Regions from separate parts of the Actinomadura sp. 3N508 genome, predicted to be linked through region 2. Evidence: riboswitches for the same ligand, from Rfam matches in the RefSeq annotation. Region 2 holds a riboswitch; the other holds the start of a gene.
The links. A riboswitch is a leader RNA that binds a small molecule or an ion and turns the genes downstream of it on or off. The one in region 2 is predicted to bind S-adenosylmethionine.
Positions count from the first base shown of each region.

Region 1: linked by a shared signal. The riboswitch ahead of ACH34S_RS00180 (aminotransferase class V-fold PLP-dependent enzyme) and the one ahead of thrC (threonine synthase) in region 2 are both predicted to bind S-adenosylmethionine.

Region 1 covers NZ_JBIRAX010000001.1:38,884-42,279, reverse strand. The annotation lists gene ACH34S_RS00185 (SseB family protein) at 1-334, opposite strand, end outside; gene ACH34S_RS00180 (aminotransferase class V-fold PLP-dependent enzyme) at 484-1,803, opposite strand; SAM riboswitch class IV at 1,844-1,961, opposite strand; gene ACH34S_RS00175 (hypothetical protein) at 2,012-2,404, shown strand; gene ACH34S_RS00170 (transglycosylase domain-containing protein) at 2,491-3,396, opposite strand, start outside.
Region 2 covers NZ_JBIRAX010000011.1:325,099-328,494, forward strand. The annotation lists gene ACH34S_RS33755 (trehalose-6-phosphate synthase) at 1-476, opposite strand, end outside; gene ACH34S_RS33760 (cation diffusion facilitator family transporter) at 587-1,534, shown strand; SAM riboswitch class I at 1,632-1,773, shown strand; gene thrC (threonine synthase) at 1,790-3,034, shown strand; gene ACH34S_RS33770 (MoaD/ThiS family protein) at 3,046-3,324, shown strand.

The DNA of each region.
Region 1 (3,396 bases), on a different contig from region 2:
CGGCGAGCCACCAGCGGTCGTCCGGCCACGACTCGGCGATCTCGCCGAACCTGAGCGTCATGAAGTGCTGGTAGGACGGGCCGAGGCAGGTGCGCATCGCCGACGCCGAGGTGTAGACGAGCACGTGGACCCGGCCGTCCTCCTCCTGCGTCGGCCAGGACGGCTGCGTCTCGTTGGCGAGGACGCCGTCCACCACGTCCGGCGGGACGGGGACGACGAGCTCGCTCTCCGCGAGGATCCGGAAGTAACTCTCCTGGTCTCCGGCTCGTACGGTCTCCTGCAGCCGGTGTTCGAGATCCGACGTGGGTCGCCACGCGTCGGCCACGGTCGCCACCCCCTGTTTCCTCCGTGCTCGTCCCCGCGCGACTGCCTACGCTACATGGGCGAACAGGACCAAAGAGCATCATCACTCGGCAGCGCCGGAGTTTGCGCAGTTCAGCGAACCGCCGCCCGGCGGGTGCCCGCACCCGGCGGGCCGCCGGCTCAGCGGGCCGCCAGCTCGGCGAGGGCGGTGAGGAGGCGGTCGATGTGCTCCTCGCTCGTCCCGATGCCGAGGCTGGCGCGGACGGCGGTGTCCCGGCCCGCCGTGCAGTCCCCGTCGTCTCGGCCCAGCAGGTGACCGACGAAGGGGTGGGCGCAGAACTTTCCGTCCCGGACGCCGATGCCGTATTCCTCGGACAGGGTAAGCGCCACGTCCCGCGCGTTCCAGCCGTCCACGACGAACGACACGATCCCGACCCGCGGCGCCCGGTCGCCCCACAGGTTCAGCTCGCGGACGGACGGCAGTGCCGCCAGCCCCGACCGCAGCCGCTTCACCAGCGCCTCCTCGCGTGCGGCGAGCGAGTCCCAGGCGTCCGACAGGGTTTCGCAGGCGGCGGCGAGCGCGATGACGCCCAGCACGTTCGGGGACCCGGCCTCGTGCCGCTGCTCGGCGGACGCCGCCCACCGGGTCGTCCGCCCGACGGACGCGCTGGCGCCGCCGCCCTTCAGGTAGGGGCCGGCGGCGCGGAGCCAGTCGGCGCGCCCGGCGAGCACGCCCGCGCCGAACGGCGCGTACAGCTTGTGCCCGGAGAATGCGACGTAGTCGAGCCCCAGCGCCGTCATGTCGATCGGCCGGTGCGGGACGAGCTGCGCGGCGTCCACCGCGATGCGGGCGCCGTTGCGGCGGGCGACCTGCGCGAGCTCCTCGATCGGCCACAGCTCGCCGGTGACGTTGGACGCGGCGGTGACGACCAGCAGCCGCGCCCCGACGGGGGACTCGCGCAGCGCCCGGTCGGCGGCGGAGATCGCCTCGGCCGGGGTGGCGGGCGCGGGCAGCCGCACGGCCCGCCGCCACGGCAGCAGGCTCGCGTGATGCTCGGTCTCGAAGACGACGACGCTCGTCCCGGCGGGGACGGCGTGCGCGAGCAGGTTCATCGCGTCGGTGGTGTTGCGGGTGAACACCACCGCCGAACGCCGCCAGGCCCCCACGAACGAGCGGACGGTCTCCCGCGCCTCCTCGTACGCCCCGGTCGTGACCTGCGACGCGTAGCCCGCCCCGCGGTGCACGCTGCTGTAGTACGGCAGCGCACGGGTGACCGCCTCGTGCACCGCCTCCAGACAGGGCGCGCTGGCGGCGTAGTCGAGGTTCGCGTACGGGACGTGGCGCCCGTCCCGCACCGGCACCGGGACGTCCGCGCCGATGACGCGCGGACCCGCCGGAAGAACCTGAACCCCGGCCCCCTCGGCGGGCGTCACAGCAGGCGTGAAAGCGGAGCGGGCGGGCGGGACGGGGAGCGTCGAGCGGGTGAGCAGCGTCGGCATGCCGGAACCTTCCGGGTCGGGGACCCCGGAAATCCGCCGGGATCCGCGCTTGCCGGGACGCGATCGTCGCGTCCGGCCAGGTCTTCACCCGGGGCACCCCATCGCGGACGAAGGGTTGCCGGCCAGCAAGCCGGGGCTTTGCGCTGGCGCTCATGACCTCATGCGCAATTATATGCGGGGCCGGACGGGGATCAACCGGGAGGATGCGATGGGATACGGGGCGGACAGGGCGGTTCGGACGCTGGCCGCGGGCGTGGCGGCGCTCGCCGTGTCCGGCCTGCTGGGCGGGTGCGGGTCGCTGGGCGGCAGCGACACCGCCCAGGTGTGCGCCGACACCAAGAAGGCGTTCCAGCAGTACATCACCCAGGTGCGGAGCATCCCGGCGGCCGAGCCCGCGCAGTGGCGGCAGGCGACGGAGACGCTCGCCGGACGCCTCGACGCGCTGGCGAAGAAGACCGGCGACGACGACCTGAAGAAGGCGCTCAACGCCGAGGCGGCCAAGCTCCGCGCCGCCGCCCCGGCCGTCGGCACCGGCGACGTCGCCCAGCTCGACGCCGTCATGGGCCAGACCCCTGCCAGCATCGGCAAGGCATGTAAGTAGGGACCTGCAAGCCGACCCGGCGGGAGGCCACCGAGGCCACCGAGGCCACCGAGGCCACCGAGCGCGCCCGGTGGCCCGGCGGGAGGTCAGCCGATGCCGCCGGGGCGGCCTCCGCCGCCTCCGCCCCCGCCACCTGGATCATCGGGGTCGTCGGGGTTGCCGTCGCCCGGGTCGTCGGGGTCGGGCGGGAAGATGGTCGGCAGGTCGGTGGGCGGAGCCGGGATGCTCGGCAGGTCGTCGGGCGGCGGCTCGGACGGCTCGCCGGTGTCCGGCGGCTCCGTGCGGCCGGGGCCGAGGCCGTCCGGCGGGCCGGTCCAGCCGCCGCCCGGACGGCTCGACGGCTCCCCGAACGACTCATGCTCGTAGCCCTTGATGTTCACGGCGTCGCTCATGTACGTCCGCCACATCTGCGCGGGCAGCTGCCCGCCGTACGCGCCGTACCCGGGGATGTCCAGCGGTTTGCCGTCGCTGCGGAACATCGCCACGGACGTCGCCATCTGCGGGATGAAGCCGTTGAACCAGATCGCGCGGCCCTCGTCGGTGGTGCCGGTCTTGCCTGCGACGTCGCGGCCGTCGGGCAGCTGCGCGGCCGTCCCGGTGCCGCCGCGGACGACCTGCTGCATGGCGTACGTGGCGTCCCGCGCGTTCTGCTGGCTGAGCGCCCGCTCGCCCTTCTCGGTGAAGGTGCGCTCGTGGTCCTCGTTGTCGGTGACGGACTTCACCACGAACGGCGTCCGGTGCACGCCCTCGGACGCGAACGTCGCGTACACGCCCGCCTGCTGGACGGGATGCAGCGACACGATCCCGAGCGGGAGCGTCGCGGCGGTGCGCTGCTCCGGCTTCATCTGCTCCTCGGGGATGCCCATCTTCTCGGCCATCTCAACGATCTTCTTGTTGCCGATGTCCTTGGCGAGGTTCACGTACGCGGTGTTGACGGAGCGCTGCGTGGCGGTGACGAGGTTCACCGACCCGAAGCTCTCGTTCTCGTTGTT
Region 2 (3,396 bases):
GACTGCCAGTCGCGGCGGGTGCGAGCGTCGAAATGCGGGCTGCGCGGCGTGTCGTACAGCAGATGGTGGACGAACCACAACGTCGAATTCGCCACGGAGTTGTAGGCGCGATGGAACGTCCCCTCTGGGATGTCCAGCATCCGCACCGCCGCGCCGCCCGTCTCGTACCCCGCGAGGTCGATACGCCCGTCAGGTGACCGCCGCGCAGCCGTCCGATCAGCCTCACCCAGACTCGCGCAAACCCAGAGCACACCCGGAGAGGCACCCCCAGAAGCCGCCGCCGCCGCACCGCCCACCGCCCCCGCACCGCCCCCCGGCACGGGATTGCCGACCTCACCGGGATCACGAGGCGCGCCCGTGACGGCGGCGAGCCCCGACACCAACCCGCCCCCTCCACGACGCATGGTCAGCTCCCCGTCCTCCGAGAGCGAGAACGACACCGGGCCACGGTTGGACGCCACCAGCACTTGGCTCATACCGGCAGGGTCTCAGTTGACCTGGCGCCCCTTCAAAGCGACCCGCACCACCGCCCCCACACACCACATACGGGCGATTAGCCGGCAAAGCGCCGGGTATCCGCCCCAAAATGAGCAGGGCCGAAACGACCAAGACCGTGCTCGTCGCCGGTGCGGCGAACCTCATCCTCGCGATCACCAAGCTCATCGCCGGGCTCCTGGCCGGGTCCAGCGCGATGCTCGCGGAAGGCGCGCACTCCGTGGCGGACACCCTCAACCAGAGCTTCCTCCTGGCCTCCCTGCGGCGCAGCGAGCGTCCCCCCGACCCGCGCCACCCGTTCGGATACGGCAACGAACGCTACGTCTGGTCGCTGCTCGCCGCGTTCGGGATCTTCGTGGCCGGAGCGGGGTTCTCCGTCTTCGAGGGCATCCTGACCATGACGGGCAACGGCGGCACCGGGACGAGCGTGTGGCTGGCCTACGCCGTCCTCGCGCTCGCCTTCGTCCTGGAGGGAACCTCGTGGATCCGCGCGTACTACCAGGCGCGCAAGGAGACCCGCGACAATGGCCGCGACCTCGTCGACCACGTCCGCCGCTCGCCCGACGTCACGTTCAAGACCGCGCTGTTCGAGGACACCGCCGCGATGATCGGCCTCGCGCTCGCCGCCGCCGGGCTGACGCTCCGCGAGATCACCGGCTCCGACCTCTGGGACGGTCTCGCGTCCGTCCTGATCGGCGTGCTCCTCGCCGGGCTGGCGTTCTCGATCGGACGCGAGAGCGTGGGCCTGCTCATCGGCCGCGCCGCCGATCCCGCCGAGCAGCGCCGCATCCGCGCCGAGATCACCGGGGCGCCCGGCGTGACCGGCGTGGACGAACTGCTCACCATGCATTTCGGCCCCGAGCAGATCCTCGTCGCCGCCAAGGTGCACTTCTCCGACGACATCAGCGCCGACCAGGCAGAGGACGTCGCCGGGGACATCGACCGGCGGCTCAGGGAGCGGATTCCGTCCGTCCGCCACGTGTTCCTGGACCCGACCCAGCACCCGGACGCACGCGTGATCAAGAAGGCGGCCGGGTAACGTCTCACTCGACGGACCCACCTGTCTGGCATACGGTCAGATCAGGTAAAGTCACGCATACGAGCACTAAGCGGCTCGTGCGTTCACAACTGAATATCGCTCATCCAGAGGGGTGGAGGGACCGGCCCGACGAAGCCCCGGCAACCACCCGGCTCAGGCGCGCTCGCGATCCTGCGAGGCCGGCCGGGAGATGGTGCCAACTCCGGCCTGCGACCAAGGTGGCGCAGGAAAGATGGGAAGAAAGGCCTCGCTCTCATGGCCATCACGCCTGCCGCAGACCTCGGACCGGCCACCGGCCTCAGCTGCCGCGAGTGCGGCGCGGCCCGCGATCTCGGGCCTCACTACGCCTGTGAAGAGTGTTTCGGCCCCCTGGAGATCGCCTACGACTTCGGGGGAGTCACGCGCGCGAGCATCGAGTCCGGTCCGCGCAACATCTGGCGCTACAAGGGCCTGCTGCCCGTCCCGTCCTCCATCACGGAGACACCCAACACCGAGCCCGGCTTCACCCGCCTGGTCCGCGCCGACAACCTCGCCGAGAGCCTCGGCCTGCAGAGTCTCTGGGTGAAGGACGACAGCGGCAACCCGACCCACTCGTTCAAGGACCGCGTCGTCGCCGTGGCGCTCGCCGCCGCCCGCGAGCTCGGCTTCAAGGTGCTGGCCTGCCCGTCCACCGGCAACCTCGCCAACGCCGTCGCCGCCGCGGCGGCCCGCGCCGGGATCCGCAGCGCCGTGTTCGTCCCGTCGAACCTCGAAGCGCAGAAGATCATCACGACCGCGGTCTACGGCGGGACGTTCGTCACCGTCGACGGCAACTACGACGACGTCAACCGCCTCGCCTCCGAGATCGCCGGGGAGCAGGACGACTGGGCGTTCGTCAACGTCAACGTCCGGCCCTACTACGCGGAGGGCTCCAAGACCCTCGGCTACGAGATCGCCGAGCAGCTCGGCTGGCGGCTGCCGGACCAGATCGTCGTCCCGGTCGCGTCCGGCTCCCAGCTCACCAAGATCGACAAGGCCTTCCAGGAACTGATCAAGCTGAACCTCGTCGAGGACAAGCCCTACCGGGTCTTCGGCGCCCAGGCCACCGGCTGCGCCCCGGTCGCCGACGCCTTCAAGGCGGGCCACGACGTGATCCGCCCGGTGAAGCCCGACACGATCGCCAAGTCCCTCGCGATCGGCAACCCCGCCGACGGCCCGTACGTCCTGGACGTCACCCGCCGCACCAACGGCTCCGTCGAGGACGTCAGCGACGCCGAGGTGGTCGAGGGCATCCGCCTCCTCGCCCGCACCGAGGGCATCTTCGGCGAGACCGCGGGCGGCGTCACCGTCGCGACCCTCCGCAAGCTGATCGCCTCCGGGGCCCTCGACCCGTCCGCCGAAACCGTGATCATCAACTCCGGGGACGGCCTGAAGACCCTGGACGCCGTCGCACCCGTCGTCGCGCCGTCCGCGAACATCGCACCGTCCCTGGAAGCGTTCCGCGCCGCGGGCCTCGCCTGAAAAGGAGCACCATGAGCAGCGTGTCCGTCCGTATCCCGACGATCCTGCGGACCTACACCGGCGGCGAATCGGAGGTGAAGGCCGAGGGCGCCACCCTGCGCGCGGTCGTCGCCGACCTGGAGGCCAGCTACACCGGCATCTCCGCCCGCATCCTCGACGACGCCGGCAAGATCCGCCGCTTCGTCAACGTCTACGTCGGCGACGAGGACGTCCGCTTCGCCGACGGCCTCGACACCCCGACCCCCGACGGCGCCCAGATCTCGATCATCCCCGCCGTAGCCGGCGGCTGACACCGAAACCCCGGCCCCGACACTTCCTCGGGGCCGGGTTTTGCGTTCGCCCACCGCCGTAGCGCCGCGACG